Regions from separate parts of the Latilactobacillus curvatus JCM 1096 genome, predicted to be linked through region 1. Evidence: predicted binding sites of a transcription regulator. Region 1 holds the regulator's gene; the other holds the start of a gene.
The links. The regulator HrcA, encoded in region 1, represses chaperone genes, less so after heat shock. The targets are predictions, from matches to a motif close to TTAGCACTCNNNNNNNNNGAGTGCTAA.

Region 1 (16,953 bases):
CCATCTTCCATAAGGAAACAAAACCAGCTGCAACGACAACTGACAGCAAGCCAGCCGCAGCACCTGCTGCACCAAAGGCAAGCGAAAAAACAGATAACGGTAAGATTAAGATTAACAAAGCCGCTATCCGTCGTCGTCCAGAAGCTAGCAGCAAACCAGCACCTCGTTCAAACAACCAACGCCCACAAGGCAACCGGAATGGCCAAGCATCAAATGGTCAAAACCGCAACAATGCCAATGGTCGTCCTAACAACAATAACGCCCGTCCTAATAATGGTCGCCCTAACAATAATGCGGCTAACCGGACAAACGGCAATACGCGTCCAGCTGGGTCAAACCAACCATTGAGCTTGCAAGAACAAATCTCACAAGCTAATGCACGTCGTCAAAGAACGCAAGAACGCATTCAACAACAACGTGAACAACGCGAAGCAGACGAAAAGAAACGCCGTCAACAAAGTAACCGCCCACGGCCAGCTGCTAAACCAAACGGTAATAACAGCAGTCGTCCAGCCGGCAACAAGCCAGCCGGCGCACGCCCAACGACAACAAATAATCGTCCTGCAAACAGCAATAACAACGGCCGTCCAGCAAACAATACAAACAGCCGTCCTAATAACAACTCGAACCAAAGTCGGCCAGTTTCGGCACAAGAAATGCAACAAAAAATGCAAGCTAATACGGTGAGTGCTGCTAAACCAGCATCAAACAATACAGCAAGCAAGCCAAAGAACTTTGGCCCAGATAAGAAACGTGGCGGCGGGTATAACAGCTACGGTAACAATCAACAACGTTTCAATAAGAAACGTAAGAAGACCCGTAAGCAACAATTAGCTGAACAAAATGCTGCTAAGAAGGAAATGCCACAACGTAAAGAACGGCCATTACCAGAAGTATTAGTTTACTCTGAAGGCATGAACGTTGCGGACATCGCTAAGAAGATTCACCGTGAACCAGCTGAAATTATCAAGAAGTTATTCATGTTAGGGATTATGGTTAACATGAACCAATCACTTGATAAGGATACAATCGAATTATTAGCAACGGATTACGGCATCGAAGCAGAACAAAAAGTGGAAGTGGATATTGCTGATATCGATTCAGTATTTGAAACAGAAGCTAAGAGTGATGCCAACCTTGTGAGCCGTCCACCAGTTGTCACAATCATGGGTCACGTTGATCATGGTAAGACAACCTTATTGGATAACTTACGTAACAGTCACGTGACTGATGGTGAAGCCGGTGGGATTACGCAACATATCGGTGCTTACCAAACGGAGTTAAACGATCGTTTAATCACATTCTTAGATACACCTGGACATGCGGCCTTCAGTAACATGCGTGCGCGTGGTGCTGATATCACTGATATCATCATCTTAGTTGTTGCTGCTGATGACGGTGTGATGCCACAAACAATCGAAGCCATCAACCATGCCAAGGCTGCTAAAGCCCCAATCATCGTTGCGGTGAATAAGATTGATAAACCAGGCGCAAACCCAGATCACGTCATGGAACAATTGATGGGTTACGGCCTTGTTCCTGAAGACTGGGGTGGCGATACCATCTTTGTTAAGATCTCAGCTAAGACTGGTGAAAACATTGATGAATTACTTGAAATGGTGCTTCTTGAAGCCGACGTGCTTGAATTGAAGGCTAACCCAGATCAAAAAGCAGTTGGGACAGTTATCGAAGCCCGTCTTGATAAGGGTAAAGGACCTGTTGCATCACTCTTGATCCAACAAGGGACATTGAAGATTGGTGATCCAATCGTTGTTGGGAATACCTTTGGTCGTGTCCGTGTCATGACAAATGATCGCGGTCGTCGTGTGAAGGAAGTCTTCCCATCAGAACCAGTTGAAATTACTGGGTTAAATGATGTGCCACAAGCAGCTGACCGTTTTGTTGTCTTTGAAGACGAAAAAACAGCTCGTGCTGCTGGTGAAGAACGTGCCAAACGTGCGCTCTTGAAGGAACGTAGCCGTTCAAACCCTGTCACATTAGATAACTTGTTCGAAACTATGAAACAAGGCGAATTAAAAGAAGTTGGCGTTATTATCAAAGCCGACGTACAAGGTTCAACAGAAGCCTTGGCTGGTAGTTTACGGAAGATTGAAGTCGAAGGCGTGCGCGTGAATATTATTCATGAAGCCGTTGGTGCGATTAACGAAAGTGACGTCACATTAGCTGCTGCAAGTAACGCCATCATCATCGGGTTCAATGTTCGCCCAACACCACAAGCTAAGATTCAAGCCGATGCTGAACAAGTTGATATTCGTTTACACCGAATCATCTACAAGGCAATCGAAGAAATCGAAGCTGCTATGAAGGGTATGTTAGAACCAGTTTACGAAGAAAAAGTAACGGGTCAATTAACTGTTCGTGAAACATACAATGTTTCTAAGATCGGGACAATTGCCGGTTGTATCGTTGACACTGGCGTTATCCAACGTGATAGTGGTGTCCGCTTAATTCGTGACGGTATCGTGATTTATGAAGGTAAACTTTCAAGCTTGAAACGTTTCAAAGATGACGTTAAAGAAGTCAAAACTGGCTTTGAATGTGGTGTGACAATCGAAGATTACAATGATATTAAGATTGATGATCAAATTGAAGCCTACGTGATGGAAGAAGTACCTGTTAAATAATTAATTTACAGGAGGACAAGCAATGAAACATCGTGTTGGTCGGGTTGAACAAGAAATTCAACGCGAAATAAATGACATTTTATTAAAAAGAGTGCGTGATCCCCGAGTTGAAGGGGTCACAATCACTGATATTAATCTCAGTGGTGACTTACAACATGTTAAAGTTTATTACAGCATTTTATCTGGCTTAGCAAGTGACGCTGAAAAGACACAAGCTGGCTTAGATAAAGCTAAAGGATTGATTCGCAGCGAACTTGGCCAACGGATTAAGTTGTACAAGATTCCAGAAATCACCTTTGAACAAGACGGTTCAGTGCGTTATGGTGAACATATCGACGAACTTTTACGTAAGTTACACGAAGATGAAGCACAGCGTTAAACTGTGAAAAAGAGCCCCGCGAAAGCGGGGCTCTTTTTTTGTTTGAATGACCTTATGGAAACGATAATCTATTAAATTGACTTAGTCGTTTGCACCATATTACTATTGAAGTAATGAAACTATTGTTATTGGCAGATATTTTATGGTTTAGCGCGGCAAGTGAGTTATATGATGTGAATTCATTGTTAACTGATTAAAATCCAATCTGAAATGAGGGCGCGTACATGTTGTTGACAGACTCTTTAACTCAAATATTAATCTATACGCTCGTTTCGTATCCGATTATTGGGGGCTTATCGTTTATTGTCTCTAGTTTATATTATTGGTTATTGATGGAAAAGGCTGATCAACCACGCTATCTTAAAAAGGGGACGCCATTTATTACGATTTTAGTGCCAGCCCACAATGAAGAGGCGTCAATTCAGGCGACGATTGATCATTTAGCGACACAAATGAATTATCCAACTGACCGCTACGAAATCATTGTCGTTAATGACGGCTCGACAGATAGAACTGGCATTATTTTAAATATGGGCAGCGCTTGCGAACGCTCACGATTATTAATAATCGCGGGAAAGCGGCGGGTTTTAATAGTGCTTTAGGATTTGCTAAAGGTGAATTTATTCTGTCCAACGATGCTGATTCGAAACCCGAAGTGGATGCCTTATGGAAGTATATGTATTATCTTGAGCGGGAAGGGGGCGCTCAATTAGGCGCCGTGACTGGTAATATGTTGTCGATTAATAAGACAACGCTAGTCGCAGAAGCTCAACAAAATGAATTAAATTCAATTATTGGCTTAATTAAACGGTCGCAACTTTCTTACGGTGGGCTGTTTGCCTTTTCTGGAGCGAATACGATGTACCGTAAGGCAGCGGTGATCGATGTCGGTGGTTGGCAGGCAGAACAACCAACTGAAGATATTGCGATTTCTTGGGATATGCAGACTGCAGGGTGGCAAGCATATTTTGCACCGCACATTCGCTTTTTTATGGATGTGCCAGAAACATTACCAGAACTCGTTAAGCAACGGCGAAGATGGACTTCCGGTGGGATTTACGTGCTCTTAACAAAATCGTTTAGCATTTTACGGCACCCGATTAAGCACTTTTCGATGGTGCCAAGTATTATCGATTATGGTTTGAGTATTATTTGGTCGTTATTTTACTGGATGAGTATGGTGACCTTTGTAGTGCTTCAAATGGGTTATCTGATTAATCATGATTGGCATCGGCTACTCTCAAATCTGTCATTTTCAGGGATTTTCATCACAATCGAGATATTGGTAGGGTTGATTCAGCTGGTACAAGCGTCTTACTTTAACGATGGCGGCCGTTCGTTGAAGTATATCGCCTTTGCGCCTTGGTATATCTTGATTTATTGGATGGTTAATACATATACCGTAGCAGTCGAAATTGTGCCAACGATTCGCCAAATCATTCGAGGTAAAGATGCGGGTGTATGGAAATCACCAAAACGGTCGACTGAAGTCACTGGAAAACCAGAAGGGAAGGATTCAAATGAGTAAACCAGATTATATTCGTCATCAGCTAAGCGAAGATCAGATTACAATTGATTGGTTTTTTACCACGGCAAATTACAAGTTTAATCCGAACAAGCCCGGAATCTTTCAATGGCAGTCTGTTGATGATGTATTTTTAATGGTCGTTGATTAATTAGTTCAAGTGCTGCTAGGATCTCATCAGTCGTTACTTGGCTAAAATTGGTCTTTTTCGGGAAGAACCAGCGTAACCGTCTATTAAAATATTCATTGGAACCTCGCTCCCATGGTGAATATGGATGGCAAAAATAAACTTTGATCTGATAATCCTATTCTAAGGCCTGATAATTGGCAAACTCTTTACCATGATCAACAGTAATGGATTTTACTTGGGGACCGAAGGCCCCCATAAACTTGCCAAAGGCGGTGTTTAGAGCCTTAGCCGTTCTATTAGGGGCTTTGATGGCCCATAGAAGTCGGGTCTTACGTTCTACGAATGTAACCAGACATGATCGTGACTCACTTCGACTAGAAAGCACCGTATCTACTTCCCAATGACCAAAAGCTAACCGTTGATTAACAGTTGTTGGCCGTTGTTCGATGGAAGTCCCACTTGTAAATTTCCCACGATTTTCGCTCACTCGGTGCTGGCGGACATTCCGATTGGGTAGATCAGTCAATTTGAAGGGGAGCCAGCCACGATTAAGCCAATTATAAATTGACGCAGTGCTCAAGTTATAAGCGGCCGCAATGGTTTCTGGTGACCAGGTTAATCGTAAGTGATTGGTAATTAAAGTCGCTAATGCTGCCGTCAGCATCGAACGACGACCGCAATTCCGCCTTTTGCGATCTGCATCTTGCTGAGCTAATTCTGGATCATAAGGTTTAACTCGGTCCAACTCATAGCTAATCGTAGCTTTGGCGACGCCTAAGGCGTCAGCCATTACTTGGTAAGATTTATTCCCCTCATTGACCAGTTGTGCTAGTGCGCCACGTTGAAAACGTGATAAAGTAGATGTACCCAAAGTAATCACTCCCTATATTGGTTGGAATTAGCTACTACCATTGTAAGTGATTGCTTTGGGCTTTTTAATTTCTGTTCGGATTAATTATAGAATTTGCCGAGTAAAAAAGGTTACTAATAAAACAACATTGAGCGAGGATGGGCAAGAGTTTCTTTTGTCCCATCTTTTTTTGTGCTTTGATAATAAATTGAGCAGCATCATAAAGCTAATCCCGTTCGACTTCACACTCTATGCTATAATAGTTTAGTTAATACTTAAAGGAGATTACTTATGGACGGCATTGTACCCTTATATAAAGAACGCGGCATGACGAGTAACGATTGTGTGTTTAAAGTGCGCCGCATTTTACACATGAAGAAAGTGGGCCATTCTGGCACGTTGGATCCCAACGTCGATGGGGTGTTACCAATCTGTATCGGTCAAGCAACGAAGGTTGTTGATCAATTGGTGCATTCTGGTAAAGTCTACACGGGTGAAATCACCCTTGGCTTATCAACAACGACTGAAGACTTAGATGGTGAAGTCGTTGAAGAGGCGCGCTTAACAGAACCTTTTTCAACTGAGAGAATCAAAGAGACCCTCGCTAGTTTTCTGGGCGATTCAATTCAGATTCCCCCCATGTTTTCAGCGGTGAAAGTCAATGGGCGGCGTTTATACGACTATGCGCGCGCTGGTGATCCAGTCGAACGGCCACAACGTTCAATCACGATTACGCAGTTTGATTTGGATGGTGAACCACAATTTGACGCAGAATCTGGGCGCCAAACATTCCGGTTCATTGTCAGTTGCTCAAAGGGGACTTATATCCGCACATTAGCTGTTGATTTCGGTCGTAAACTCGGTTTACCCGCAGTGATGTCCGATTTGACACGTCTTAAGAGTGGCGGCATTCAAATTGGTAACTGTATCACGTTGGAACAATTGGCGCAAAAAGCTGAAGCGGGCGAACTGGCAGACGTTTTATTGCCAATTGACCATGTATTTGAAGATTACAAGAAGATTGCTTTAGACGACGATCAATGGGCCAAGCTTTTAAACGGTGTGTTCTTGACATTGCCAGAACAAACCGATGAGATTGTGGCGTTGACCTATCAAGGGCATATCAAGGCGCTCTATCAAGTTGAAAAAGCAGCGCAACATCTTTATCGCCCTTATAAAATGTATTTACAAAATCAAGGGACTCATTAAAAAAAACTAGGTGAAAAATATGCGTGTCATTGAATTAATTCATCCATATTCAAAAGAACAAGTGCCAGCTGACCAAGTGGTCTTGGCGCTTGGCTTTTTTGATGGCGTACATCGAGGCCATCAAGCTGTAATTCGGAAAGCAAAACAAATTGCAGTTCAAAAAGGTTTACTATTAGCTGTGATGACGTTTGATATCCATCCTGCCATTGTTTATCGCAATGCCGATCGGGAGTCATTCCGTTATTTATCAACGGTTGAGCGCAAGCAAGAATTGATGGCGGAGTTAGGCGTTGATGTTTTCTACATCGTGCACTTTAATGAAGCATTTGCACAACTAGCCCCACAAACATTTGTCGATCAATACTTAGTCGCTTTACATGCGGATACAGTGGTGGCTGGCTTTGATTACACTTATGGTAAAAAAGAGATTGCGAATATGACGACATTGTCAGACTATGCCAAAGGGCGCTTTGCCATTGTGACAGTTGCAGAACATGACCATAATGGTGTCAAAATCGGCTCGACATTAGTACGAGAGGATTTAGATGCTGGTAAGATTGCGGAAGCTAATGAATTACTCGGTTATGTTTACCAAACGACCGGTGAAGTAGTGCATGGTGAAGCACGCGGGCGAGAATTAGGGTTTCCAACTGCTAACATCGAATCGCAACGACCAGAACGATTACCAGGAATTGGGATTTATGCGGTCCGCTTTTTAGTGCGCGGTCAATGGTATATTGGCATGGCTTCAATTGGTCGGAATGTGACGTTCCACAGCAATAACCCGGTAACGGTGGAGATTAACTTATTAGATTTCAATGGCGATATTTACGGTGAACAAGTGAAAGTGGATTGGTATCACTACTTACGCGGCGAAGTGAAGTTTGACTCCGCGGAAGCCTTGATTGACCAACTCCACCAAGACGAAGCCGATACCCGAACTTATTTTGAGAAATTAGAGGCACAACATTAATGGCAGGCGCTTATATTCACATCCCATTTTGCGAGCATATTTGTTACTACTGCGATTTCAATAAGGTTTTCATTGAAGGTCAACCGGTCGATGATTATGTCGATATGTTGATTCGCGAGTTTCAATTAGTGATGGCAGAATACCCAGACGAACCAATTGATACGATCTATGTCGGTGGGGGGACACCAACTACTTTATCACCAGCACAACTCCAACGTTTAACCGATGGGATTCATCAATACTTACCTTATGAGGGTGGTGAGTTTACGTTTGAAGCCAATCCTAATGACTTACAAGATACTGAAAAATTGCAAGTTCTGAAGGACAACGGCGTCAACCGGTTAAGTATTGGCGTGCAGTCGTTTAATGATCAGATTTTAAAACAGATCGGGCGGATTCACCGAAGTGCGGATGTTTATCGGGCAATCGATAACGCGCGCAAGGTCGGCTTCGAAAATATGAGTATCGATTTGATTTTCCGCTTACCACAACAAAGTGAAGCGGATTTCATGGATAGTTTGAATAAGGCAATTGAACTCGACTTACCGCATTATTCGACGTACTCATTGATTCTCGAACGCAAAACAATCTTCTATAACTTGATGCGCCAAGGCAAGTTGCATTTACCATCGCAAGATGTTGAAGCACATATGTATCAAGCCGCGATTGATAGTTTCAAGCGGGCTGGTTTAGATCAATATGAAATCAGTAATTTTGCCAAGCCAGGCTTTCAATCTGCGCATAATCTAACTTACTGGCGCAATGAAAAGTATTTTGGCTTTGGTGCCGGTGCTTACGGCTATTTAGGTAAGGATCGTTACCATAACTTCGGCCCAATCCAACAATACCTAGAACCCTTAAAAGAAAATAAGGTGCCAGTCATTGAACGCCATGTTCTGCCACTGACCGAACAAATGGAGGAAGAACTCTTCCTCGGGTTACGGACGATGCAAGGCGTATCCATCAGTCATTTTCAAGATAAATTCAATTATCCATTACAAAATGTTTACGGCGAAACAGTTGCCACCCAAATTGCAAAGGGCTACCTCAAACAAGAAGGCGATTGGTTAAGACTAACTGAATCAGGTAAGTTCTTAGGCAATGAAGTCTTCCAAGAGTTTCTGCTAGATAGTTATTGAGTGCGTTCAAACCGGGGGATATTCTGAGCATTCGCCTTGTGTCGCTAGGCACAGGAATATGGTTTGAAAAGCACGTTATAAATATTCCACTTCATAAAGCGAGTCTCTTCCATCTAAGAAGCGGCTCGTTTTTTATTTTGTCCTTTGGTCCAGTAAGGCCCTCCGTCTAAGGACCGATTTTCAGTAAATCCGTAAAAAAGCCGGTACGTTTCTTGACTTTATTTGACGTTCTTGCTATATTAATAATTGTAATTAGCACTCATGATATTCAAGTGCTAAAAAGAGGTGATGACATGCTGACCGAAAGGCAATTAATGATTTTGAAAGAAATTATTCGTCTTTTTACAGAGAGTGGTCAGCCAGTGGGTTCTAAGAAGTTAATGGCAGAATTGCCGGTACACGTTAGTTCTGCAACAATTCGTAATGATATGGCTGATTTGGAAAGTGTCGGTTTAATTGAGAAGACGCATTCGTCATCTGGACGGGTACCGTCGATGCAAGGCTATCGCTACTATCTAGACCATCTCATGCAACCAGCAACCCTCAATCCGGTTGATGTGGCAACGGTCCAACAATCATTTGGACAGCACTATCATAAGATTGATGAAATCGTCTCACAATCGGCTAATATCTTATCGAACCTAACGAGCTATACAGCAATCGCGTTAGGACCGGAAGTGGCTGAGATTCGGTTAACTGGTTTTCGTCTAGTACCGTTGAGTAATCACCAAGTGATGGCGATTATCGTGACGAGTGCAGGGACAGTTGATAATCAGGTATTTACCATTCCACAAGCGATTTCGGGTGATGAACTCGAAAAAGCCATTCGAATCATTAATGATCACCTAATTGGCTTACCGTTAACCGTGGTTAGTCAGAAGTTAAAGACGGATGTACCGGCGCTATTAGCCCAGTACATGGCTTCTCCGACCGGCTTTTTAGACATCTTCGACGATGTTTTGAAAAAGGCGAGTCAAGAGCGCTTATTTGTTGGCGGTCAGATGAACTTGTTGAATTTTTCAGAGTTCTCCGATGTCACCCAGCTGAAGTCGTTGTATAACATGATTAATCGTTCAGATGATTTAGCCAAGTTGCTAGATTTGTCCCCTGGAGGCGCCAATAGCCAAGTTCAGGTTCGCCTGGGCACCGAGATGGCCAACGATCTGTTGAAACATTATAGTCTAATGACTGTTAATTATGACGTTGGTGAACACGGACAGGGAGTCATTGCACTACTGGGCCCCACTAGCATGCCCTATTCGCGGATGATTGGGTTACTCGATTTATTCCGTGAAGAGTTAGCGAAGAAATTAATTGATTATTATGCGAATTTCGATGATGATCAATCTTAAAAGGAGCGTGTTTGTTTGACCAAGCAAGAAAAGGCTGAGAAACAAGAAAAGCCAGTAGCAGAAATGCCAGAAACAGAAACACCTAAAGAAGAAACGCCATTTGAACCTGAATTAGAAGCAGATGAAGTGATCGAAGAGGCTGCACCTGACGAAGATGCAGCTAAGCCAGATTTAGCGGCTCAACTTGCTGAACTCCAAAAGAAATATGATGATTTAGAAGATAGTTTCTTACGGTCACAAGCTGAAATTAAAAACATTCAAACCCGTCATCAAAAAGAACAAGCTAGCTTGTTAAAATATGATGGGCAATCACTTGCAAAAGATGTCTTACCCGTTTTGGATAATCTAGAACGTGCGTTGGCAACTGAAGCAACTGATGATAGTGCTGAGAGTCTTAAAAAGGGTGTTCAAATGACATACGATCATATGAAACATGCTTTAGAAGATCATGGCGTTAAGGAAATTGAGGCGCAAGGACAAGCCTTTGATCCGACCATTCATCAGGCCGTGCAAACGGTCGCTGTTGATGGTGATCAAAAAGCGGATACTGTTGTACAAGTCTTCCAAAAAGGCTACTACTTGAAGGACCGCGTCTTAAGACCAGCAATGGTCGTTGTTGCACAATAAATTAAACTAAAAATCTAAAAAAAGAGGGTATTTTTTATGAGTAAAGTAATCGGTATTGACTTAGGGACAACCAACTCAGCTGTTGCCGTATTAGAAGGCGGACAACCAAAAATTATCACAAATCCAGAAGGCGCACGGACAACACCATCTGTTGTGTCATTTAAAAACGGCGAAATCCAAGTTGGTGAAGTGGCAAAACGCCAAGCAATCACTAACCCTGATACAATCGCATCAATCAAACGTCACATCGGCGAAGCAGGTTACAAAGTAACTGTTGGCGACAAATCATACACACCACAAGAAGTTTCAGCAATGATCTTACAATACATCAAGAAATTCGCTGAAGATTATCTTGGTGAAGAAGTCACAGAAGCTGTTATCACAGTACCTGCTTACTTCAATGATTCACAACGCCAAGCCACTAAAGATGCTGGTAAGATTGCCGGCTTAGATGTTAAACGGATTATCAACGAACCAACAGCTTCAGCATTAGCTTACGGTTTGGACAAGACAGAAACAGACGAAAAAGTCTTAGTTTATGACCTTGGTGGTGGGACTTTCGACGTTTCTGTTCTTGAATTAGGCGACGGTGTCTTCCAAGTATTATCAACAAACGGTGATACACATTTAGGTGGGGATGACTTTGATGAAGCCATCATGAACTGGTTAGTTGAAAACTTCAAATCAGACAACGGTATTGACTTGTCAAAAGACAAGATGGCTATGCAACGTCTAAAAGATGCTGCTGAAAAAGCTAAAAAAGATTTATCTGGTGTGACAAGCACCCAAATCAGCTTGCCATTTATCTCAGCCGGCGAAAACGGTCCTTTACATTTGGAAATGACTTTATCACGTGCTGAATTCGATAAGTTAACATCAGACTTAGTTGACCGGACAAAAGCACCTGTTATGAATGCTTTGAAAGATGCTGGTCTAGAATCAGGCGACATCGACAAAGTCATCTTAAACGGTGGTTCAACACGAATTCCTGCTGTTCAAGAAGCTGTTAAGAACTGGACAGGCAAGGAACCTGATCACTCAATCAACCCTGACGAAGCTGTTGCTCTTGGTGCTGCTGTTCAAGGTGGTGTTATCTCAGGTGACGTTAAAGATGTTGTTTTACTTGATGTGACACCATTATCATTAGGGATTGAAACAATGGGCGGTGTCTTCACGAAGTTAATCGACCGGAACACAACAATTCCTACAAGCAAAGCCCAAACATTCTCAACAGCTGCCGACAACCAACCTGCCGTAGACATCCATGTCTTACAAGGTGAACGTCCAATGGCTGCTGATAACAAGACTTTAGGCCGTTTCCAATTAACAGATATTCCTGCTGCACCTCGTGGTGTGCCACAAATCGAAGTTAAATTCGATATTGATAAGAACGGGATTGTTAATGTTTCTGCTAAAGACCTTGGCACAAATAAAGAACAAAAAATCACTATCAAGAGTAACTCTGGTTTATCAGACGAAGAAATCGATCGCATGATGAAAGAAGCTCAAGAAAATGAAGAAGCCGACAACAAACGTAAAGAAGAAGTTGATTTGAAGAACGATGTTGATCAATTAATCTTCCAAACAGATAAGACTTTGAAAGAACTTGAAGGTAAAGTTTCTGACGAAGAATTACAAAAGGCTAAAGATGCTAAAGAAGAATTAGTCAAAGCACAACAAGAAAACAACCTTGAAGACATGAAGACAAAACGCGATGCGTTGAGTGAAATCGTTCAAGAATTAACAGTTAAGTTATATCAACAAGCACAAGAAGCACAACAAGCTGCTGGTGCTGAAGGTAATGCAACTGACGGTAAGTCTGACGATGGTACTGTTGACGGCGACTTCGAAGAAGTTAAAGACGACAAATAATAATGCGTTTTAAAAAAAGCCAAAACCTAGTATGGTCTAGGGCCTTGGCTTTTTTTAATCAGTCAATTATGCTATCCTTGATAGGATAGATTTAACGCGTAAGTATATGAATGGAGGCCCACAATGGCTGATAAAAGAGATTACTATGACGTCTTAGGGATAAGTAAAGACGCCTCAGATGATGAGATTAAAAAGGCCTATCGTAAACTTTCAAAGAAGTACCATCCAGATATTAACAAAGCCCCAGATGCAGAAGCCAAGTTCAAGGAAGTCACAGAAGCGTATGAAGCATTAAGTGACCCACAAAAACGGGCAGCTTATGACCAATACGGTCATGCTGGTATGAACGGTGGTTTCGGCGGCGGCGCAGGCCAAGGCTTCGGTGGCGGCTTTGGTGGTGCTGAAGGCTTCGGCGGTTTCGAAGATATCTTTAGTTCATTCTTCGGTGGCGGCGGTGCTCGGCAACAACCAAACGCTCCTCGTCAAGGTTCAGATTTACAATATCGGATGGATTTGAAGTTCGATGAAGCCATTTTCGGCAAAGAAACCAAGATTTCTTATAACCGTGAATCAGAATGTCACACGTGTCATGGCTCTGGTGCTAAACCAGGAACAAGCGCCCAAACGTGTCACAAATGTCACGGTGCAGGTCAAGTCCAAGTTGAACGACAAACAGCTTTCGGCCGCATGATGGCTCAAGAAGTCTGTGATGTCTGTGGCGGGACTGGTAAAGAAATTAAAGACAAGTGTGAAACATGTCATGGAACAGGTCACGAAGATGAACGGCATACTGTTAAGGTTAAAGTGCCAGCAGGTGTTGAAGATGGTCAACAAATGCGTCTTCAAGGCCAAGGTGAAGCCGGCACAAACGGTGGCCCTTATGGCGATTTATTCATCGTCTTCCGCGTGGCACCAAGTGCTGAATTCAAGCGCGATGGCGCACAAATTTATTCAGAAGTCCCAATTAGCTTTGTCCAAGCTGCTCTAGGGGATGAAATTGAAGTCAACACAGTCCATGGTCCTGTTAAACTAAAAGTGCCAGCGGGGACTCAAACGAATACCGTCTTCCGTCTACGTGGTAAGGGTGCGCCTAAGCTCCACGGGACAGGTAATGGGGATCAAAACGTTACAGTTAACATCGTGACACCAAAGACCCTCAACAGTAAACAACGTGATGCGCTAAAAGCATTTGCAGTCGCAAGTGGTGACTCAGTTAACCCACAAGACAACAACTTGTTCGACAAGATTCTGAACAAGAAACACAAAAAATAGAAGTGCGTCAAAAGTGGTTATCCTGTGAGGATTAGCCTAACAGGGCGAATGATTGCTGTAAGCAATCGTTTGACTTGTGTAGCTAACCGGAATAGGATGCTTTTGAAAGCACGTTAAAAATAGAAGTGCGTTCAAGCCGGTTATACTTTGAGGACTAGCCTAGTTTCGTGAATGAGCGACGGAGTCGATCGTTTGCGGGACGTAGCTAGCCGCAGAAGTATGGTTTGAAAAGCACGTTAAAAATAGAAGTGCGTTCAAGCCGGTTATACTTTGAGGACTAGCCTAGTTTCGTGAATGAGCGACGGAGTCGATCGTTTGCGGGACGTAGCTAGCCGCAGAAGTATGGTTTGAAAAGCACGTTAAAAATAGAAGTGCGTTCAAGCCGGTTATACTTTGAGGACTAGCCTAGTTTCGTGAATGAGCGACGGAGTCGATCGTTTGCGGGACGTAGCTAGCCGCAGAAGTATGGTTTGAAAAGCACGTTAAAGCCCCTCTAATCCACAAGATTAGAGGGCTTTTTTTGTTGGAGTGGATAGGTGGGAGATTTTTGAAAAATTCTGTTATAATGGCGGTAATAAATTAGGACGGAAGGTGAGTTGCATGGATGACAAAGATAAATTAGAACTTGAAATTGCACGCCTTAAGATGGAAAATGAGAATTTACGGTTGAAAGCTGAGGTTGAACAGCGGAAGAATAATAAGTACTGGTTGTGGGCATTAGTGCCAATTGTCGCGATTCTTGCTGGCAACATGACCTCATTTTCACGGATGTTCATGCATTTTTGTAGATAGTTCACGATAGATTGCATAGAAATAGGCGTTAAGCAGATTATGAAAACTGCTTAACGCCTATTTTTTATTGGCGACTGTGACGGTAGCCGTAACTGAAGTAAATTGTTAGGCCAATCACCAACCAGATTAAGAAGACAATCCAAGTTGTTAGTTGTAACTGGGTCATGAGTAGTAAGCATAAGCCGCATGAAAGTAAAGGAATCCATGGGAATAGTGGCACTTTAAACCCTTGTGGCAATTCATTATAAAATGGTAACTTGCGCAGGAAGATCACACCGAGAGAAACAGTTGCAAAGGCGAATAACGTGCCAATGTTGACCAATTCAGCAATCTTATCAAGTGGCACTACCATTGCGACGATGCTTGTGACGATGGCGAAAATCCATGTATTCGCAACTGGCACATGTGTTTTTGAACTGACTTTGGCAAAAACGGGTGGCAATAGCCCATCGCGACTAATGGCGAAGATCAGACGTGTTCCGCCGTAGGTCATAACGAGTAGGACAGTTGTCATACCGGCAACTGCTCCCAGGGCAACAATCCCAGCAACCCAGTTTTGATGCATCAATTGAAGCGCAAAAGCAACGGGGTCACCAACGTTGAGTTTTGTATAGTGCACGACGCCAACGAGGACGGTGGCAACTGCGGCATACAATAATGAAGCAATCAATAATGAAGCGATAATCCCGATTGGCATATCACGTTGCGGATTGACAACTTCTTCTGATGCGGTTGAAACGGCATCAAAGCCGATGTAGGCGTAAAATGCTAATGCTGCCCCAGAAAGAATGCCACCAGCACCAAATGGTAAGAACGGTTTGAAGTTGGCTGGTTTCACATAGAAAATGGCAACGCCAAGGAAAATTACGATGACAGCGACTTTCACACCAACCATAATCGTATTAATCCGTGTTGATTCGCGTAAGCCATTTGATAGTAAGAACCCAATCAATAACGTAATTAAACCGGCAATTAAATTAATACCACCAGGGTGGCCAGGCGTCCATGCAGTCGATAAGAAGGTAGGTAAGTGTAATCCAAAGCCAGCAATTAGATTTTGGAAGTAGGCTGACCAACTGACGGCCACTGAGGCGACTGCGAAGAGATATTCGGAAATAAGTGCCCAACCTAGAATCCACGCGATTAATTCACCGAAGACGGTGTAGACGTATGTGTAGGCACTACCGGCCAAGGGAATTGTAGAAGCGAATTCTGAATAACAAAGGGCAGCCATTGCGCAGACGACTGCAGCGAGCAGGTAAGACAGCATCGCACCGGGTCCAGCATATTTAGCGGCGATAATCCCTGGTGTGATAAAAATACCGGCGCCGACGACTGCACCAACCCCCATGGCGGTTAAACCAAAGGCGGTTAAATGGCGTTCTAGTGTACTATTTTTAAATTGGTTCACGTCGATTTGTTTTTTGGCAAAGAGTGAATGTTGTGTCATTAGTAACTCCTTTTTAAGTGAGATGATTCTAATTTTAATCGGTCTACTGAGAAGCGTCAAGATAAAAAAAGCGCCATGACAGTGATTGAGCCGTTATGGCGCGGATTAGTTAAGTGATTAAATTAAGCCCCAGTGGCGTAAACCCTCAATAATGCCACCTTCAGTATTCTTAGAAGTAATGTATTTTGCCTTGGCTTTAGCTTCCGGAATACCATTGCCCATAACGGTGGGATAGTCTACGAAGTCGAGCATTGGTAAGTCGTTTGTACCATCGCCAAACGCATAAGTTGGGATGCCCATTAAGTTTTGTGAGCGAATCAATTCTTTAATACCGGTTTGTTTTGAACAATCTTTTTCAACCGTATCAATTGAGTTCGGTGTGTTGCGGTAGAATGTTAAGTCGGTACTTAGTGTTTCTGTATAGGCCTTGTCATTGTCGTTTGTGAGAATCAACATCATGTAGACTGAATGATTCAAGTAATAGTCTGGATCAACTTCGGGGACGGGGGCGTTGACAAACTTGTAGGCATCTTTGCCGGGTTGAGTTACAGCCGTAATCCGGATTGCTTCTTCATTATAAAAAGCGATGGCTTCGTCAGCAGCATTAGCAATTGCGACGGTTTTTTCAATCACGGGCGTTGGAATAGTGCCTTTATAAACAGGTTGACCTTCATATTGAATGAAGCTCCCATTTAAACAAATGAATGAATCGATGCCGGTTTTTGCAAGTGCATCTTG
Region 2 (16,953 bases), 680 kb from region 1:
TCGCCAACAACTTGATTGAACATCCCTAAGGCAAGGTAGTAAGCACTCTTTTGTTGTGGACGAGCTTCCTTGCTACCAGATAACGCACGACTATAGAGCGAACTAATTTGGCGTGCCTCTTCATTCAGATAACCGCTCCAACTACGAACTGTCATGACTAACAGCCACGCTTTGAACGTTTCGAAATTGGCGTCTGTCACAAGCTGACTCAGTTGCGCAAAATACTTCGGTTCCGTCACGATAATTTTTTCCGGTTGAACAGGTAGCACCTTGCTAAATAAACGTGGAAAATCAAGCGTCGTTTGTTGTTGCATAAAATCACTCAAAGGCTGTGGATTATAGAGTTTCGTGTAATCCGCTGCTTCTTCGGCACTCTTCACATAAGGTGCCAGTGACCGATCAAATGCCAACGCTAATTTAACCGTCTTCGTTGCATCAACGGGCGCAATCCCAATTTTCTGCAAGAGCTGAACCATCATATCCGTAAAGACGGCCAATAAATGGTCAGCATTGGGATTGTCAGCTTCATAATAGGTCTTATCTGGCAAAATTAAGTCGCTAGCTTCCGCATACAACGCGTGATGGGCTGTGTCTTTCATGTCAGCATCGACAGATAAGCCAAATGGTGTTGGTAACCCGGAAAGTACCCAATCAGCTAACCCACGATTGTAAGTTGCTAAACTATCGAGAGATTGCACCCGGGCTACCATTGGTAGGATCGGTTTCATACCGAGTGCATCCCGCGTTTGAAAGTCCGCAGCTAGTTCGTAATAATCTAGAAAATGTTGTAACAATGCGTTCTTTGCGGTCGACATCTTAGCAAAATCAGCCATTAATTGCTGATCAATCTCATCAACCAAGGCGACAAAGCCGCCTGTTGCTGGTTTATCCGCTGGAATTTCAGCCGTTTTTAACCATTCTTGATTCACTGCCGTATAAAAATCATCTTGCATTCGCACGTTTGTCATCATTGTCCTCCTCAAAAGCAGATTCTTTCCCAATTTTAACATTTTGCCACTTTTTCCGTTAATGCTTTGACCCCCATAATTGCAAAAAAGCCGCAATTTAGCGGCTATTTCGTTGGTAATTGTTTTTCAACTTGATAATTTGAATCTTGGTTAAGTTTAAACGTCTTCTTCAAACCGTTTGATAGATAGATTTTATTATCTTTTGTGATCATGATGGCTTGGATATTCTTCGGTTTGTTGTTGATGAGCTGCATGCCTTCGACAATCCCCTTATTAAAGACAGCATTTGAAAGGGCATCTCCATCTACTGATTTAGGCGAGATAATTGTGACACTCGCTAGGTTATTTTCATATGGGTAGCCAGTATGGCGATCAAAGAGATAAATGTAAGTATGCCCGTCTTTTTTTAGATAATGTTCATAAATCCCTGCCGTAACAACCGAAATATCACGGCCTTTAATCGTACCGACTGATTCTCCACGCGCCTTTTTCGGATCTTGAATGCCGACCGTCCATGGTTTGTTCTTCCCTAATGGTGAATGCCCCATAACAATCACATTCCCACCTAAATCAATAACGGCTGATGTCACACCATTTTCCTTAAAAACTTGTTTAACTTGATCGGCAATGTACCCCTTAGCAATCCCGCCAAAATCAAGTCGCATGCCTTTTTTCTTAAGGTAAACTGTACGTTTGGCCTTATTCAAAACAACGTCATGATAATCGACTAATGGTAACGCTTGGTCAATTTCTGCTTGTGCTGGCACCCGCGCGCCTGGTAACCCAATTTGCCATAAATCTGTGATCGCACCAATGGCCATATCAAACGCGCCATCCGATTCTTGACTATAATGTAACGCTTTTTCCATTAGTGGCCACATATCTTTGCTAACCTGTACAGGTTTAACACCGGCGTTATCATTAATCTTATCCAATTCGGAACCTGATTTGGTTAACGTTGCTTGATTTTCGGACTTTTTAATCCGCGCAAAAGCCTTATCTAGCACGGCTTCCTTGTCTTTATTATAGATTCGCAATGTACAAATCGTTCCGAGATAGTAATCACTTTTTTCATAGGACTTTTTGACCAACGTTTCTTTGTCCGCTGGCTTACTTTGACAGCCTGCCAATACCAGTGTCACCCCTAAGAGTGCCAATCCGAATTTTACCCATCGTTTTTGCATCGTTCAATCGCTCTCCTTGCTACTAAAATCACATGGCTCTATCATACCATCAATCCGCTTTAATTAGTTGTAAAAATCTTCTACTGGCGCGATTCTTTGAGTTGCTGATAGGTGGCAATTAATGCTTTAAAAACACCTTTATCCGAATAAACTAGAATATTCATGCGATAGATAATTAATGCTAAATAAGTCAGTCCAATTAGTGTCGCCATGGCTATGAAGAGTCCCATGCTAGCCCCGAACGCGCCAACATCACCGTTTGCCAGCCGCACAGGTAACATAATCTGTGAAAACAATGGCACATAGCTCACCGCCCGCAATAATGGAATATCGGTCTGTGATGCCAGTACAAAGCCACCCAAATAACTTAATGTGCCCAGTAAAATCAATGGCGAAATGGCTTGTTGTACCTGATCCATTCGAGACACAACAGCGCCTAACATTGCAGCTAATACGGTGTAGAGTAATACCCCAATAATTAAAAAGACTCCTGCATACCACATTGCTGGCGCAACCAAAGCACGACGAATAATCGGCAATAACTCTGCTAACGGTAGTTGCTGTTTCAAAAACTGAAACCCGACAATCCCAACTAAAATATAGACAGTAATTTGGGTGAGTAATAGGGCTAATATCGCGGCAATCTTCGCGAAAAATTGAATTTCAATCGAAACACTTGATAGAATGATTTCCATGATTCGCGACCCTTTTTCAGTCGCAATTTCTTGGGCAATCATTCCAGCATAATTCACGATAAAGATGAACATTAAGACCGTAATTCCAATTGAAATAATTTGGCCCACTTCTTTAGTGTTTTCCTGGGAAATCTTTTCATGACCATTCTGGTAATTAACCGTCACTGGTGCAATGACAGTTGGCGTCATCAATTTCTGGATCTGTTCAGGTGCAACGCCTGCTTGTTGCGCCAAAGCTACTAAATGAATCTGATTTAACTGATTCTCTAAGACACTCGCATCAAATGATGGACTATCTTTTCGTTCATAGTAGCGACTGATTGTCTGTCCTTTTTCCTCACTCAACAACAAATAGCCATCAATTCGCTCTTTCTGGAGCGCTTTGGTGGCTTGTTCCCGAGTCGTAATCTGCTGATCGATTTGATATGTTTTACCTTTTAACTGCTGTAATTCACTCTGTTCTGCTGGTTGCGGCGCCAAAACAGCAATTCTAACGGGTTCTTTGCTATGATCCATCAAGCGACTCACACCAAACGTAATCCCGAGCATCACAATTGGCATCAAAATCATGATTAGATACGCTGGGCTTTTAATATTCTTTAGAAATACTTGTTTAAAAATCACCTTAAACTTAAACATGGCCTTCCTCCACTTTCATTCTAAAGATTTCATCGAGCGTTGGTGCTTGTTGACTAAACTCTAGGATATAGCCATTTTGTGTCGCTAAGTCGAAAATCGTTTTACCAACCGTTTCGTCTGCCAAAGTTAATTCAAACCGCTGCCCGTGCTGTGTTACACGTGAAACACCGTTGATATTTGCTAAAGTTTCGCGTGCTAACGGTGCTTCTAAGAATAATTGCGTTCGGCCAAACTGATTCCGAATTTCATCGATTGTACCGGCGAGCACCACTTGCCCATCGCGCAACATCACAATTCGGTCACTAATCCGCGCAACATTCGTCATATCATGACTCGAAAAAATGATTGCTGAACCTTGTTCTTTAAGCCATAAAATACCTTCTTCTAAAAGTTCTGCATTCACTGGATCGAGTCCACTAAAGGGTTCATCAAGAATAATGAGTTCCGGTTGATGGATCAAAGTCGCAATCAACTGCACTTTTTGTTGATTTCCCTTTGAAAGATCCTTGATTTTATCAGTCCGCTTACCTTTCACCCCAAAGCGCACCAACCACTCATCAATCTGTGGTTTGATGTCTGCGATGCTGCGCCCACGAAGCTGTGCAAAGTACAAAATTTGTTGTTCCACGGTCATCTTTGGATACAATCCTCGTTCTTCTGGCAAATAGCCAAGTTGGTCATAATCCGCAGCGGTAAACGCGCGACCTTTCCAGAGAATAGTTCCCGTATCTGGTGCCATGAAATTCAAGATCATCCGAAAGGTCGTTGTCTTTCCAGCTCCATTTTGACCAATTAAGCCTAATATTTCGCCCGACTTAACCGTAAATGAAACATCGTCGACCGCTAGCATCGTTCCGAAACTTTTGGATAAATGTGATAAAGTCAGCACGTCCCCAACCCCCTACTTTTCATTACCTTAACTATACCGTATTCATTTGGTAGATTACAAATTTAATCCGAATTTTTGGACAAATTTGTCAGCATAACCTGATACGGTGTTTGCCAGTCGAGTATTTTAAGCGGTCGCTGGTTAATTTGGAGTAACGTCGTCGTTAAATCTTGAGCACTAATGTGCTCAAAACGAGTCCCTTTAGGATAAAAATAACGTAAATTCCGATTAAAGCGTTCATTACTACCACGTTCAGCTGGCGTATAAGCATGGCAGTAATAGGTCTTAATACCATATTGTGATTCAAGTGATACTAGCCCACTAAACTCACTGCCACGGTCCACAGTAAAGCTGTGCACCGGACCATTAAAAGTGGTTAGGAACTTAGTTGGTGCTTCATTAACAGTCGCTGTCGTCCGATCTTTTAACCGGTATGCCCAAAGGAACCGTGATTTGCGATCGATTAAAGTTAATAAAACTGCCTTACTATGCCCACGAGGACCAACGACTGTATCTAGTTCAAAATCGCCGATGCGCTTACGTTGATTAATCATCATGGGACGCTGTTCAATTGATCGCCCCAAAGATTGATTATATTTGGATCGTTGGTCAACGTTACGCCGTTGGCGTACGCCATGTTCAGGTAGATCATTCAAGGAGAAACCAATTCTCCCCTGATTTAGCCAATTATAAATAGATTTAGTAGCTAGTTTAAATTCGTGAGCAATCATTCCTGGTGACCAGCTTAGACGTAAATGGTTGAGAATTTTTTGCTTTAACTCATCGCTCAGCTTAGTTTTCCGACCACATCGTGATCGCTTGTATTCGGCATCTGTTTGTGCTAATTCAGCCTGATAAGGTTGACATCGAGATAATTCATAAGAAATTGTTGACGGTGATCGGTTCAGCCGAACGCCCATTTGGATATTGGACAGCCCTAGTTCACAAAAGGTTTCGATTTTAATTCGTTCGGAATAGGTTATACTAGACAAAAGATCAGCTCCTAAAAGATGGGTTTGTGGTAAACACCATTTTAAAGGAAGCTGATCTTTTTTGTCCGAACAGCGTTCGGATTAATTTTACAATCTACTATTTAGAAAGCGCATTATCTCTCAATGAAATATTAAAATTACTGATTAAATCTTAATAGTTGATAAATATTTGCTATACTACAATTATTTATCAATTAGGAGGTATTATTTTGTCCCCAAATCAAGCCTTTTTTCTCACCGTTATTGGTTGCCTGTTAGCTATCAGTTCATCTTATTTTATCGTGCGTCTCAATATGCTAAAGCCAACACTCAAGCAAAATTTCTTGGACCAATATCCTGACACGGATGACCAAGCTTACAAAGCGCAACAATCAATGAAACAAGCTTATTTCAACGCATCCTTTTACAAGCAAGCTGTTCCTTTAACATCTTGGTTAGTCCTTTTATTCTTTTTATCAATCGGTGGCTGTCTAACAGCGCTCTATCTAGATGCCCTGAACATTGCAATCCGTCTTTTGGGGAGTGCATTCATTTTTATCGCGTTTCTCTACCTTAAGTTGCCGACTTTTCAAGCACAGCATACTTTTTGGAAAGCCTATCTACAAGCGCATCCTGAAAATGAATTAAAAGTCGTCATACTCCCACTCGATTCACCCATTCAACAGCGGCGGATTGCCTTACTCACCAAATTTAAATGTTGTACTCTTGTAGCAGGTCTCATATTGTTTTACGCCTCTCTTTTTCTATAACTCAAAAAGCGGCACCAACCATTTTATGGTTGGTGCCGCTTTTTTAATTAACGAATTTCAATTGGGTTCGTTGGTTGGTCTGATTCACTTAACTTCGGTAACATTAATTGTAAGACGCCATCTTGATATTGCGCATCGATTTGATCCCGGTTGACACCAGGTAGGTAGAATTGCCGGCTAAAGCGCCCATAATGCCGTTCGCTTTGAACGATATTGCCTTGACTGTCACTATGATCAGCGAAACTATCACGTTTAGCACTAATCTTCAATGTATTATCTTGATAATCCACGTGAATATCTTTCTTGTCCAGTCCTGGTAAATCAACCGCTAATTGGTAATCCTTATCGGTCTCTTTAACATCTGTTTTGAGTAAGTTGTCCGTTTCAGGCGACATTGCCAATAATTGCTGACCGAAATTCTTGAACCAATCATCTCCACCAAAATTATCTAGCCAATTTTGACGACCATTCATTAATTCGTTTGCCATCTCTAAAACTTCCTTTCTTAATCTTTACAACTCTATTCTAGTCCGTTAATCATGAAATGCAAGTAATTAGCATTCGCTGTTGTTGAGTGCCAATTTTTAAACTAGACCACTGATTTTTCAGCTTTTTGATACCCGCCTAATATGGTTTTGTGCTATACTTAAGGTTCCAAAAATATTCGGAGGTAGGTTCATATGAAAATTGTTGTCTTAGCGGGCGGGCGTAGTACCGAACGTAACGTTTCATTAACGTCTGGACACAAAATTACCAATGCATTACAAACGAAAGGCCATGACGTTGCTTTCGTTGATCTTTTCTTAGGAAATGATTTGCACGACGTCGCATCAATCGATGATCTTTATTCTTCAACACCTGTTGAAAAAGATTACGACATCAGCGACGAAGTTTTAACAGACGACGCCATCAACGCATTACGTACTGATGGTTCAACACAACTCTTTGGCCCGAATGTCTTAGAGATTTGTAAAACTGCTGATATTGTCTTCCTCGCACTTCATGGTGGCGATGGCGAAGACGGTAAAGTCCAAGCGGTTCTCGATCTCTTTGGAATTCCTTATACCGGTAGTGACACACTCGCAGCAGGTATTACAATGAGTAAAAAGGTTTCAAAGGAAATCTTATTATATAACCAAATTCCAACTGCTCGGTTTGTCGCTGCTTATCGCGACCAACCCATGCCAGAAATCCCATTTGAGTACCCTGTCGTGGTAAAACCAAGTAACGGTGGCTCAAGTGTTGGGACACATATCGTGCACAACGAAGCTGAGTTACAACCAGCTGTCGAAGATGCGCTTCGTTTCGACCGCGAAGCTTTAATCGAAGAATTCATTAAAGGTCGCGAATTCTCACTTGGCGTGATTAATGGTCAACCATTACCTGCCATCGAAATCGTCGTTAATGACGGTTGGTATGACTTTGAGCACAAATTCGTGACTGGAAATACCACTCAATTTGTCACACCACCAAACGATTTACCTGATGATGTGCACGAAGCCATGAAACAAATGGCACTTGATGCTATGCAAGCACTTGGCTTAACGAACTACGCCCGCATCGACTTCTTCTGGAGTCCTGAAAATGGCTTACACGTGATCGAAGGAAATACATTACCTGGGATGACGCCACTTTCATTAATTCCACAAGAAGCAGAAGTGCTTGGTATCAGTTATCCTGATCTTTGCGAAATGATTGTTCAAGGTAAATTAGAACTCCTTAAAGCAAAATAGCCAATAAAAATAACCCTGTCGACGATTTTCAGTCGACAGGGTTATTTTTATTTGGTTCATTTAAAACTGATTACTTAGTTCCTGATTAGGAACTATTCTTAAAAAAACACGTCGATTGGAATTCCCAAGCGGTCATGTAGTAATTGAATTTCTTTGACGGTAAATGGAATCTTCCCTCTAATCTTACGATTAGCCGTCGTTAATGTTTTGCCCAATACATCAGCAACAACTTGCTGTTTCAAATCATGACCCTTTAAATAACCTGATAGAACAAATAATTTTTCTGCCACATTCAGCACCCCCAAGAAACGTTATCAATCCCGTTCCACATTAGGAATATTACGATAATGTAAGAACTCTGTCAATTAAAAACTTTAGTCCCAAGTGTTCACTTATTGACGTCATTTGTCATATAATTAAACTTATAAGTCAAACGCGTGATAAAGGACGGTGCTAAATGTTCGGACAATTACTACACGATAAGCGAACTGCTAAGAATCTAACAATGCAACAGCTCGCCGATCTACTCAGCGCAAAATATAATACCAAGATTAGTAGCTCAATGATCTTCCGGTGGGAAAAAGGCGCTGCCCCATCACTAAAAGCATTATTTATTGTTGCTATCGAATTGCAAATCGATCTTAACCAATTGGCCACCCTTGTTGCGGATCCTAACCGCGTCAATTAGCCGCTTTTTTTTGTTTTTTACCCGATTTTTGAATGGTCTTCACACCTAGTACATCTAAAAAGAACGTAAAGATTGGTAATCCAACAATTAACCCCCAAGTTCCTAAGAAACGTTCTGCTACAAATAAAACAACAAATGTAAAGAAAATTGGCAGCTGTGTTTTACTCGACATAAATCGCGGATTCAAAACATATGCTTCTAGGGCATGAATGACTAAAATCATCACCAATATATAAACCACATACTGAATTCCGCCGACTGAAAAGGCGATAATGCACAATGGGATACATGAAACGATGACTCCTGCGACCGGTACCATCGACAATAGGAAAATCATGATGGCTAAACTCGGAATATTAGGCATTTTCATTACCGTTAACGTAATCGTTGTTAACACTGTATTCACAATTGCAATGAAGATTTGGGCTTCAATTACCACGCCAAAGGTATTCACGAATTTTTTAGCAAAATACATGATATCTTGGAAGAACCAGCCGTAAGTACTCTTCAAAAAGAGTTTTCCAAACTGCGGTAATCGGTCTAGCTCAATTGTGTAAAAGAAACTCAAAATAAACGATAAGACAATTGTGACGCCCATTGTTCCGATTCCGGTGATGTAATTAACGATTGTTGATACACCGTGTTTCAACTGATCCGTCAAGTTGAACTGTTTCATGTAATCCCCAATGGTTCGCATAAATTGATTCGCATCAAATGATGGACTTTGGTAGAAATTATAGACACTCTCGCCTAATTTAATTGACTGTTTAGCAATCTGTGGCACATAAATCGTTACTGCTAGATACACTAAAAAAATCACCAACATATAAAGCGGCACAACCACAGCTGCGGGCGGAATTTTTGAATACTGTTGGACCTTTCGTACTAATTGAGTCACTAAAAAAGTAAAGATGAACGTCAGCAAAATGATATTCATCATCGAGCGTGACACATAGATGACCCCAATCAACGTTAAGAGCACTACAACTCGTCTTAACTGCTGATTCGTCACAAATTTTTGATATAAACTCACGCAATTTCCTCCTATGGCAATTCTATATCATTATTTTACAACACTTCGAACTAATTGGATATTCTGGAATTCCGATAGTTGCAACTTACATCTTTTTAAAAATAGTCGTATACTACTCTGGTACTTCAAATTTACACCTAGAAAGGATTTTCGGTATGTTAGAAAAAACTTTTTATAAGAAACTACTACAACACTCTTTTGATTTCCCTGTTACCGTCAACTATTGGGACGGTAGCTCCGAAACCTATGGTTCTGGAGAGCCTGAAGTAGCGATTACTTTTAAAAAAGCGATTCCCATCAAACAATTGTCCAGCAACGCATCATTAGCCCTCGGCGAAGCGTACATGGCTGGCGACCTTGAAGTGACAAGTAATACAACAGATACCCCACTTCAAAAACTATTAACGGCGGCTTACACTAGCGCAGACAGTTTCATGCGTAATAGTCGCTACATTCATCTGATTCCAAAACAATCGCATTCAGAAAAGGCAAGTAAAAAAGATATCCAAAGTCATTACGATTTAGGGAATGACTTCTACCAACTTTGGTTGGATAAAACAATGACTTACTCATGTGCTTATTTTGAAAAACCAACTGATGATTTAGAGACAGCACAAATTAATAAAGTGCACCATATTTTACGCAAGCTCAATCCACAACCTAACCGAACATTGCTCGACATCGGCTGTGGTTGGGGCACCCTCATGTTAACCGCCGCTAAAGAATATCATCTCAAAGTGGTCGGGATTACCTTGAGTCAGGAACAATATGATTTCGTTCAACAACGGATTAATGACGAGGGCCTTAGCGATGTTGCTAGCGTCCAACTTGTTGACTATCGCGAACTCAAACACGCCCCATTCGATTACATTACCAGTGTTGGGATGTTTGAACACGTTGGTGAAGAAAATCTTGGTGCCTACTTCCAAGATATCGCTGACTACCTCACTGATGATGGGGTTGCCCTCCTTCATGGGATTACCCGTCAACAAGGCGGTGCGCGCAATGCCTGGATTAATAAGTATATTTTCCCAGGTGGCTATGTACCCGGTTTAGTTGAAAATACACAACACATTATCAATGCCGAACTACAAATTGCCGACATGGAACCCCTCCGGCGCCATTATCAAAAAACGCTGGAAATCTGGACTGCTAATTTTAACGCCCAAAAAGACGTCATTTTACCAAAAGCAGGTCCAGAATTCGTCCGCATGTGGGATCTCTATCTCCAAGCATGTGCCTCATCGTTTGAATCTGGGAACATTGATGTCATTCAATACCTCGTATCAAAAGGCCCCAGCGCAAGAGACCTCCCAATGACAAGAGAATATATGTATGATTAGAGTGCTGACTGTCGCGCTTAGTCATTGAGCATTAATTCAAAAATAACATAAATCCAGGTTTTAGGATTTATGTTATTTTTAGATTAAGCGGAAATTACTGCGACAGGAAGCACGTTTAGAGTGCTGAGTCGAACGGGTTGGCTTTGAGGATTACCCAAAAAACGGGTATTATGGCGATTTTTCAGCCATAATGCCCGTTTTTAGGTTAACCGGAAAAGGCAGCTCGAGGAAGCACGTTTCAAATCAAAGTACCTGATTCTGCGGGAAAGATATGGCAGATGAAACCCGTTTTCGTTAGCGTGCTGACTCAAACGGGTTGGCTTTGAGGATTACCCAAAAAAGACCCGCTAATCAACAATGATTAGCGGGTCTTTTTTTATTGCCTTATTTTAAAAGCGCTTCTGCCTTTTCTCTAACTTCCGCGTCGCTCATCTTAAGATAGGGTTTCATTGCCTCAACGGTTTTATCCGTGTTCCGGCCGTTGGCTTCCATATAGTGATCCCACAAAGCATCACGGACGATTGTGTTATCGTCACTCCAATCAAATGCTTCTGACATCTTCATATCTAAAACCAATGTTTTTTCAACAGCTGCTGCCATATTAAAAACCTCCCATTTCTTTTTTACAACTCTAATGATAAACCTCTTTTGAAAAAGTGTACCAAAATACGCACTTTTATTTTTTAGAGTCCTGTTAGTAGGTTTAAAATCACGATTTGGCTAATGCCAATTGCCAAGACAACATGGGTTAAGATTTCAAATAATAAAATAGCATAGACGCGATCAAAAGCTGCCCATCGAGTTTGAAATAAACTAATCCCAACCGCAATGTTCAAACTGACGTACATCACTGCAACCATGATTAAGACGAACCAGATGGCGGTCATCCCGAAACATAGAGCAGCCAACAGCGCAGCTAATGCTAAAATAACGGTTATCCCACTGTACGCACTAATCTCCGTTAGATACGCGCGCAAGGTGGTTGTCGTCTTCTTCAATAAGTAACGCTTGAGTAAAAATCCGATTCCCAAAACAACCACCAGAATAAATAGTTGTCCACCGAGTGCCTTCATATCAAGCGGTAATAAGTTTAGCCGTTGGCGCAAGACAATTTGTGACGCCATCACCCCAGCAACCGCACCAATTTGTTCTGACCAACTGGCAATGAGCAAACTTGCCGTTGCAGTATTCATTAATATAACCAGACCAAACGTGACTAAGCCAAACCACAGGTTGGCCCACTGCCATTGCACCTTTAGCGGTTGTTTTAAACTCCGCGCTAAAAATTGATAGTATTGTTGCAGGAGCGATGTTTGCTGTTTTGTTTGCGTTGATTGGTGCACTAGACCGCAATTGGGACATTGGTGCAATTTACGCCCATATTTAATATGGCATTGTGTACATTCTATCATTCGTCTGATCTCCAAATACTTAATTTACCGTACAACTGTGACTGAACATGGCGCGTATTTCGCTAAATAGCTCGCATGTGTCCCGATTAAATGTTTAGATGGTTTCGTCTTTGAACCACAGATGACCAAGTCTGGTTGGAAACTAGGAATCACTTCTTCAACAATCACGTGTCCTGGATTACCTTCATTTAAAATCGGCGTCACATCTTCAACCCCGAATTCTTTCGCTTTTTGAACATAAACATCTAGATCGGTTGCGATTTCTTCTCGGCGCCCTTCAACCACGTTTGGTGAGAGTGATTGATAAATGTTCAAATCGCCGGTTTCCAAAATGCTGACAATCCCTAATGGAATTTGATAGGCCTTAGCAAGCGTACAAGCATAGTTAAAGGCCCGTTTGGATGAGGTTGTGTCATCATCATCGATAGCAATTAATAATTTTTGATAGTGCATTGATTCAACTTCGATATTTAATTGGCGTTTTTCTGTCATTAGTTAAGACTCCTCGTTTATTTAATCAATAATGCTTCTTTGGCATGAATTAATTCCGTGATTAATTGGTTGACTGGGGTCGCAATGTGCTTTTCGGCGCCTTTGCGTGCCACGTAACCATTTAAGTAATCCACTTCGGTTAAGCGGTGATGTTGCACTAAATCCTGGTGCATTGAAGGATAATGACCACCTGCTTGTTCTGGTGCAAACATCTTGCTGATGTGGGCAATCGTCGTGGGAATGTCTAATTCAACGGCTTCTGTTGCAGCAACCGCTGAGAATTCCGCCACAATTGAACGCAAGAGTTGTTGCGCTTGTGGGGTTTGGCCCAATTGTGCAATATTACAGTCTAACAAGGCACACAAGCTGTTCAGTGTCCCATTAACGCAGGCTTTACGCCAGATTGAAAAGAGTACATCTGAACTATATTGCGCATTTAAGCCAGCCGCACTCAACAAGGCAACTAATGCTTGTGCCGATTCTTTGCCATCTGGATCAACATTTTGTAATTCGACATTCCCAGAGCCTGTTAATGTAATCGCACCTGGTCCCGTTAACCCCGCCGTCCAAAGTGTAATGCCGACAAAAATATTTTCTTTGGGCAGGTATTGTTCAATCGTTTCGGGATGCCCGAGACCGTTCAATAAACAGACTACTTTTGTCTTAGCACCGATTAAGGGTTTGATGGCTTGTAACATGTCGACTAGCTGCATCGATTTTGTGAATAAAATAATGACGTCTTGAACTTCTTTAATATCCGTTGGCAAAGCAGCCGGAATTCGAACCTGAACGGGTTCGTGCCCCGCTTCTACAACCGTCAGGCCATTGGTATTGATTGCTTGAACGTGTTCTGCCCAATTATCAAGTAACACAACATCATTTCCAGCTGATTGTAACATGTAACCAAAACGACTGCCCATTGCGCCTGAGCCAGCGATTGCAATTTTTGTCATAGATTATAAAAGCTCCTTTTATGATTTGAATTCTTTTTAATCATGCCACATTTTTAAGATTTTTTCACCCGTAACCGCTTAATTCAACTTAAAAAGAAGCTGTCAAACCGCTTATAGCAGCCTGTCAGCTTCTTAAAATAGGAATTTACGCCTTCTTAAAATTAATTGATCAATCAATAATAAGACCAAGCTATAACCAAGACTCATTGCCCATGATAATAAAATATCAACTAGCGAAATGTGTCCCAACGTGTTGAAGAGTTGCGCCATGGTCGAAACGGGTGGCAAAATCCCCAGAATATAGAGGTAGGGATGCCAGTAATTGACAATCGCTTCACCTAAACTGCCGAGAACCACCATCAAGATGGTCAACGTACCGGCCATCCGGCGATTCACTAAAATTCGCCGTTGCCAGAACAAACCGGTCATTACTGAAACAGGTAAAATACTCGTCAACATTAAGGTCCCGCCTAGCCAATCCCACCAGCTAAGTCCTCGACCAAAAGCGTGGTGCCCATTGAGCACGTAAGTAATTGCCAAGCTTCCCATCCCAATTAGGACAAAGAATAATCCCAACAAGATGAGATAGCTAATTAAACTGAGATAAAAACGGCGTTGCTTCTTTAATTTTAAAATTAAAAGTTTTTCCATTTGAAGGGGAAATTGATTGATGTAACTGTAGGTCAACCACGTCAATAAGATAAACAGTGTCATTAATAATGTAGCGAGGCTGCCGACGAAATCTTGTGGTTGCACCGCATAATTGACTAATAAGGCCACTATCCAAAATAGCAAAGGCCCCCACAAATTCCCATTATCAAAAACCATTTTCTGATGCAAACGTAACTGTGCACTAAAGGACTTCATAACGTAACCCCCTTAGGCTAAAGCCACTTTTTAACATTGCTTGAATTAATTCATCACTATTTTTGATATTTGCATACAAGACGACGTACCGCGTACCATCAACAATTTTTAAAGCTAACTGTTGTAAAGTAGCGGGAAGTGCGAGTGATCGCGGTGTAGTTGCAAATTCTAACCGCATCACCTTTTCTTCCGGCTGCGGTAATTCTTCAATCGGCAATAGCCGCATCGCATCTAGTTCATAAATTTCAGTAGCCAACTGTTCGATTAAAAAAGCGTTGTTAGTGCCGACAATGATGGCGCCCCCTTTTTGGCGGTAGTCTTTCAACCAATGAATCATCCGCATCTGGGTCGTTCCATCTTGACCAGCCAACGGTTCATCTAGCAATAAAATATCTGGGGTCCGCAAAATCGCCTGCACAAAGTTCACTTTTTGCAGACTACCGCGTGACAATTGATTTAACGGTGTATTAAGTGCCGCCGCTAACCCAAATTCATAGGCTAATTCATTAATCTGACCTTCTAAATTTCGATTGCTAAACTGATCTAATTCTCCTAGCATCCGCAAATAAGTCTTAGGTGTCAGTCCATTTGGTGCGAGTTGTTCAGCCATATAGCCAATCCGCATCTTCGGTGCAATCTCCAGTGTCCCGCGTTCAATATTCGTCAATCCTGCTAGTACGTTAAGCAACGTGGTTTTCCCCGCGCCGTTTTGCCCAGTAATCGCGATACAAGCTTGCCGATCAATCCGTAAATTGAGACGTTTAAAAAGTTGTCGCCGCTGATATTTTTGCGAAAAATCACGCAATTCTAGCACTGCTCCCATTTAACTTGCCAACCTTTACTGGATTATTTTGCTTGCCAATTAGCGATGTTTTGCGCAGCCAAAGCTAAACTCAACACAGCATCTTTAGACAAATCAGCTTGGATTAAGTTATGTTTAACGGTTGCAGCCACTGCACCAATGACAGCCAAACCATATGTCAACACTTCTAAATCGCGTTTAACGAGATATTGATCTTCATAAACAGCTTCGTGGCTGTATTCAAAGTTGACTTTGTTTTCAGCTAAAACACCATCCACGTGGGTCACCATAATCCGATCGGTCACATCGATTAATAATTTGTGGTCATCTGATAACGTTAATTTATGATCTGACTCTGATTGATAATATGTTTCTTCTGTAATATCAAAATACTTAACGACCGGGTTATTTAAAACGCCAAAATCATCCAAAACAGCAAAAATTGTTTCTGGATTTAATTGCACTTTGCGATCGGCAATTGCTGCCATGTTTTCTTCTAACCAATCTGCTAATTGGCGAACATTATCCTGTGTCATATGTGGGACTCCTTTAATTAATCTAAATGAATTCTATCCCTCCATAATACACCATCCGCAATATTAGCGCGACTGACTGCACCAAAAAGTTACTGTGACATCAGATGATCATCAATTACGCCAGCTCCTTGTAAGAATGAATAGATGACGACTGGTCCGACAAATTGAAAGCCCCGCCGTTTTAAATCCTTGCTGATTTGGATCGATAGCTCTGATTTTGCGGGGACATCCGCCCAAGTTCGGGGCCGATTTACAATTGGCTGTCCATCAACAAAGCCCCATAGATACTGATCAAAGCTTCCTGCACTCTTTTGTAACGCAAGGACGGCTTGTGCATTATTGACCGTTGCATTCAACTTAGCACGATTGCGGATAATTGCCGGATTGGTCAGTAACTGCTCAATTTCGGTTGGTGTCATCTGCGCTACTTTGGCAATTTCATAGTCTTTAAATGCTGTCCGAAAGGCAGCACGCTTATTTAATACAGTCCGCCAACTCAAGCCAGCCTGATACAACTCCATACATAATAGTTCAAATAAGCGTTGGTCATCATGTTCCGGTTTTCCCCACTCTGTTTGGTAATACGCCAATAACTCAGGTGAATCATACATCCAATCAGCTTTTGTCATTATTACCACCTCCTAAATTGAACTACGCAAAAAGGCTAAAAAGAATTCATCCTTTTTAGCCTTTGGGATTGTTATTTATTTTTTCTTACTTGCTTTTTGATAAGGGCGATTTTCAACATCAGTCTTGACGATTAACACGTCACAGATAGCTGTGCGGTTAACATATTCTGTCACAGAACCCATCAACATCCGTTCAACTGCATTCAAGCCAGTAGAGCCCATCATGATTAAATCGGTTTGATATTCTGTCGGGAAGTCGCGTGCGATAACATTCTTAGGATTACCAAACCGCACATGAATCTCGACATCTTTCAAACCGTCATTGGTTTGGATATCATATTTTAAACTG

Region 2: the regulator HrcA is predicted to act here: its motif matches at 6,671-6,697, upstream of LCU_RS07705 (Hsp20/alpha crystallin family protein).

The regions. Positions count from the first base shown of each region.
Region 1 is NZ_CP026116.1:793,422-810,374, reverse strand. Features, by position in the region: gene infB (translation initiation factor IF-2) at 1-2,645, shown strand, start outside; gene rbfA (30S ribosome-binding factor RbfA) at 2,668-3,024, shown strand; partial or broken gene LCU_RS04315 (glycosyltransferase family 2 protein) at 3,249-4,552, shown strand; gene LCU_RS09950 (hypothetical protein) at 4,545-4,700, shown strand; partial or broken gene LCU_RS04310 (IS30-like element ISLsa1 family transposase) at 4,630-5,550, opposite strand; gene truB (tRNA pseudouridine(55) synthase TruB) at 5,821-6,738, shown strand; gene ribF (riboflavin biosynthesis protein RibF) at 6,758-7,711, shown strand; gene hemW (radical SAM family heme chaperone HemW) at 7,711-8,850, shown strand; gene hrcA (heat-inducible transcriptional repressor HrcA) at 9,144-10,202, shown strand; gene grpE (nucleotide exchange factor GrpE) at 10,218-10,829, shown strand; gene dnaK (molecular chaperone DnaK) at 10,866-12,701, shown strand; gene dnaJ (molecular chaperone DnaJ) at 12,825-13,973, shown strand; gene LCU_RS04270 (hypothetical protein) at 14,574-14,765, shown strand; gene LCU_RS04265 (APC family permease) at 14,830-16,215, opposite strand; gene LCU_RS04260 (Cof-type HAD-IIB family hydrolase) at 16,333-16,953, opposite strand, start outside.
Region 2 is NZ_CP026116.1:1,470,514-1,487,466, forward strand. Features, by position in the region: gene LCU_RS07670 (M13 family metallopeptidase) at 1-968, opposite strand, end outside; gene LCU_RS07675 (FAD:protein FMN transferase) at 1,073-2,152, opposite strand; gene LCU_RS07680 (ABC transporter permease) at 2,233-3,486, opposite strand; gene LCU_RS07685 (ABC transporter ATP-binding protein) at 3,479-4,375, opposite strand; gene LCU_RS07690 (IS30-like element ISLpl1 family transposase) at 4,438-5,367, opposite strand; gene LCU_RS07700 (hypothetical protein) at 5,577-6,116, shown strand; gene LCU_RS07705 (Hsp20/alpha crystallin family protein) at 6,164-6,604, opposite strand; gene LCU_RS07710 (D-alanine--D-alanine ligase family protein) at 6,797-7,849, shown strand; gene LCU_RS07715 (helix-turn-helix domain-containing protein) at 7,948-8,139, opposite strand; gene LCU_RS07720 (helix-turn-helix domain-containing protein) at 8,307-8,537, shown strand; gene LCU_RS07725 (AI-2E family transporter) at 8,530-9,570, opposite strand; gene LCU_RS07730 (SAM-dependent methyltransferase) at 9,726-10,913, shown strand; gene LCU_RS07735 (P8 family protein) at 11,298-11,513, opposite strand; gene LCU_RS07740 (hypothetical protein) at 11,597-12,325, opposite strand; gene LCU_RS07745 (universal stress protein) at 12,350-12,817, opposite strand; gene LCU_RS07750 (2-dehydropantoate 2-reductase) at 12,835-13,770, opposite strand; gene LCU_RS07755 (hypothetical protein) at 13,903-14,637, opposite strand; gene LCU_RS07760 (ATP-binding cassette domain-containing protein) at 14,624-15,460, opposite strand; gene LCU_RS07765 (hypothetical protein) at 15,484-15,975, opposite strand; gene LCU_RS07770 (DNA-3-methyladenine glycosylase I) at 16,065-16,604, opposite strand; gene LCU_RS07775 (universal stress protein) at 16,680-16,953, opposite strand, start outside.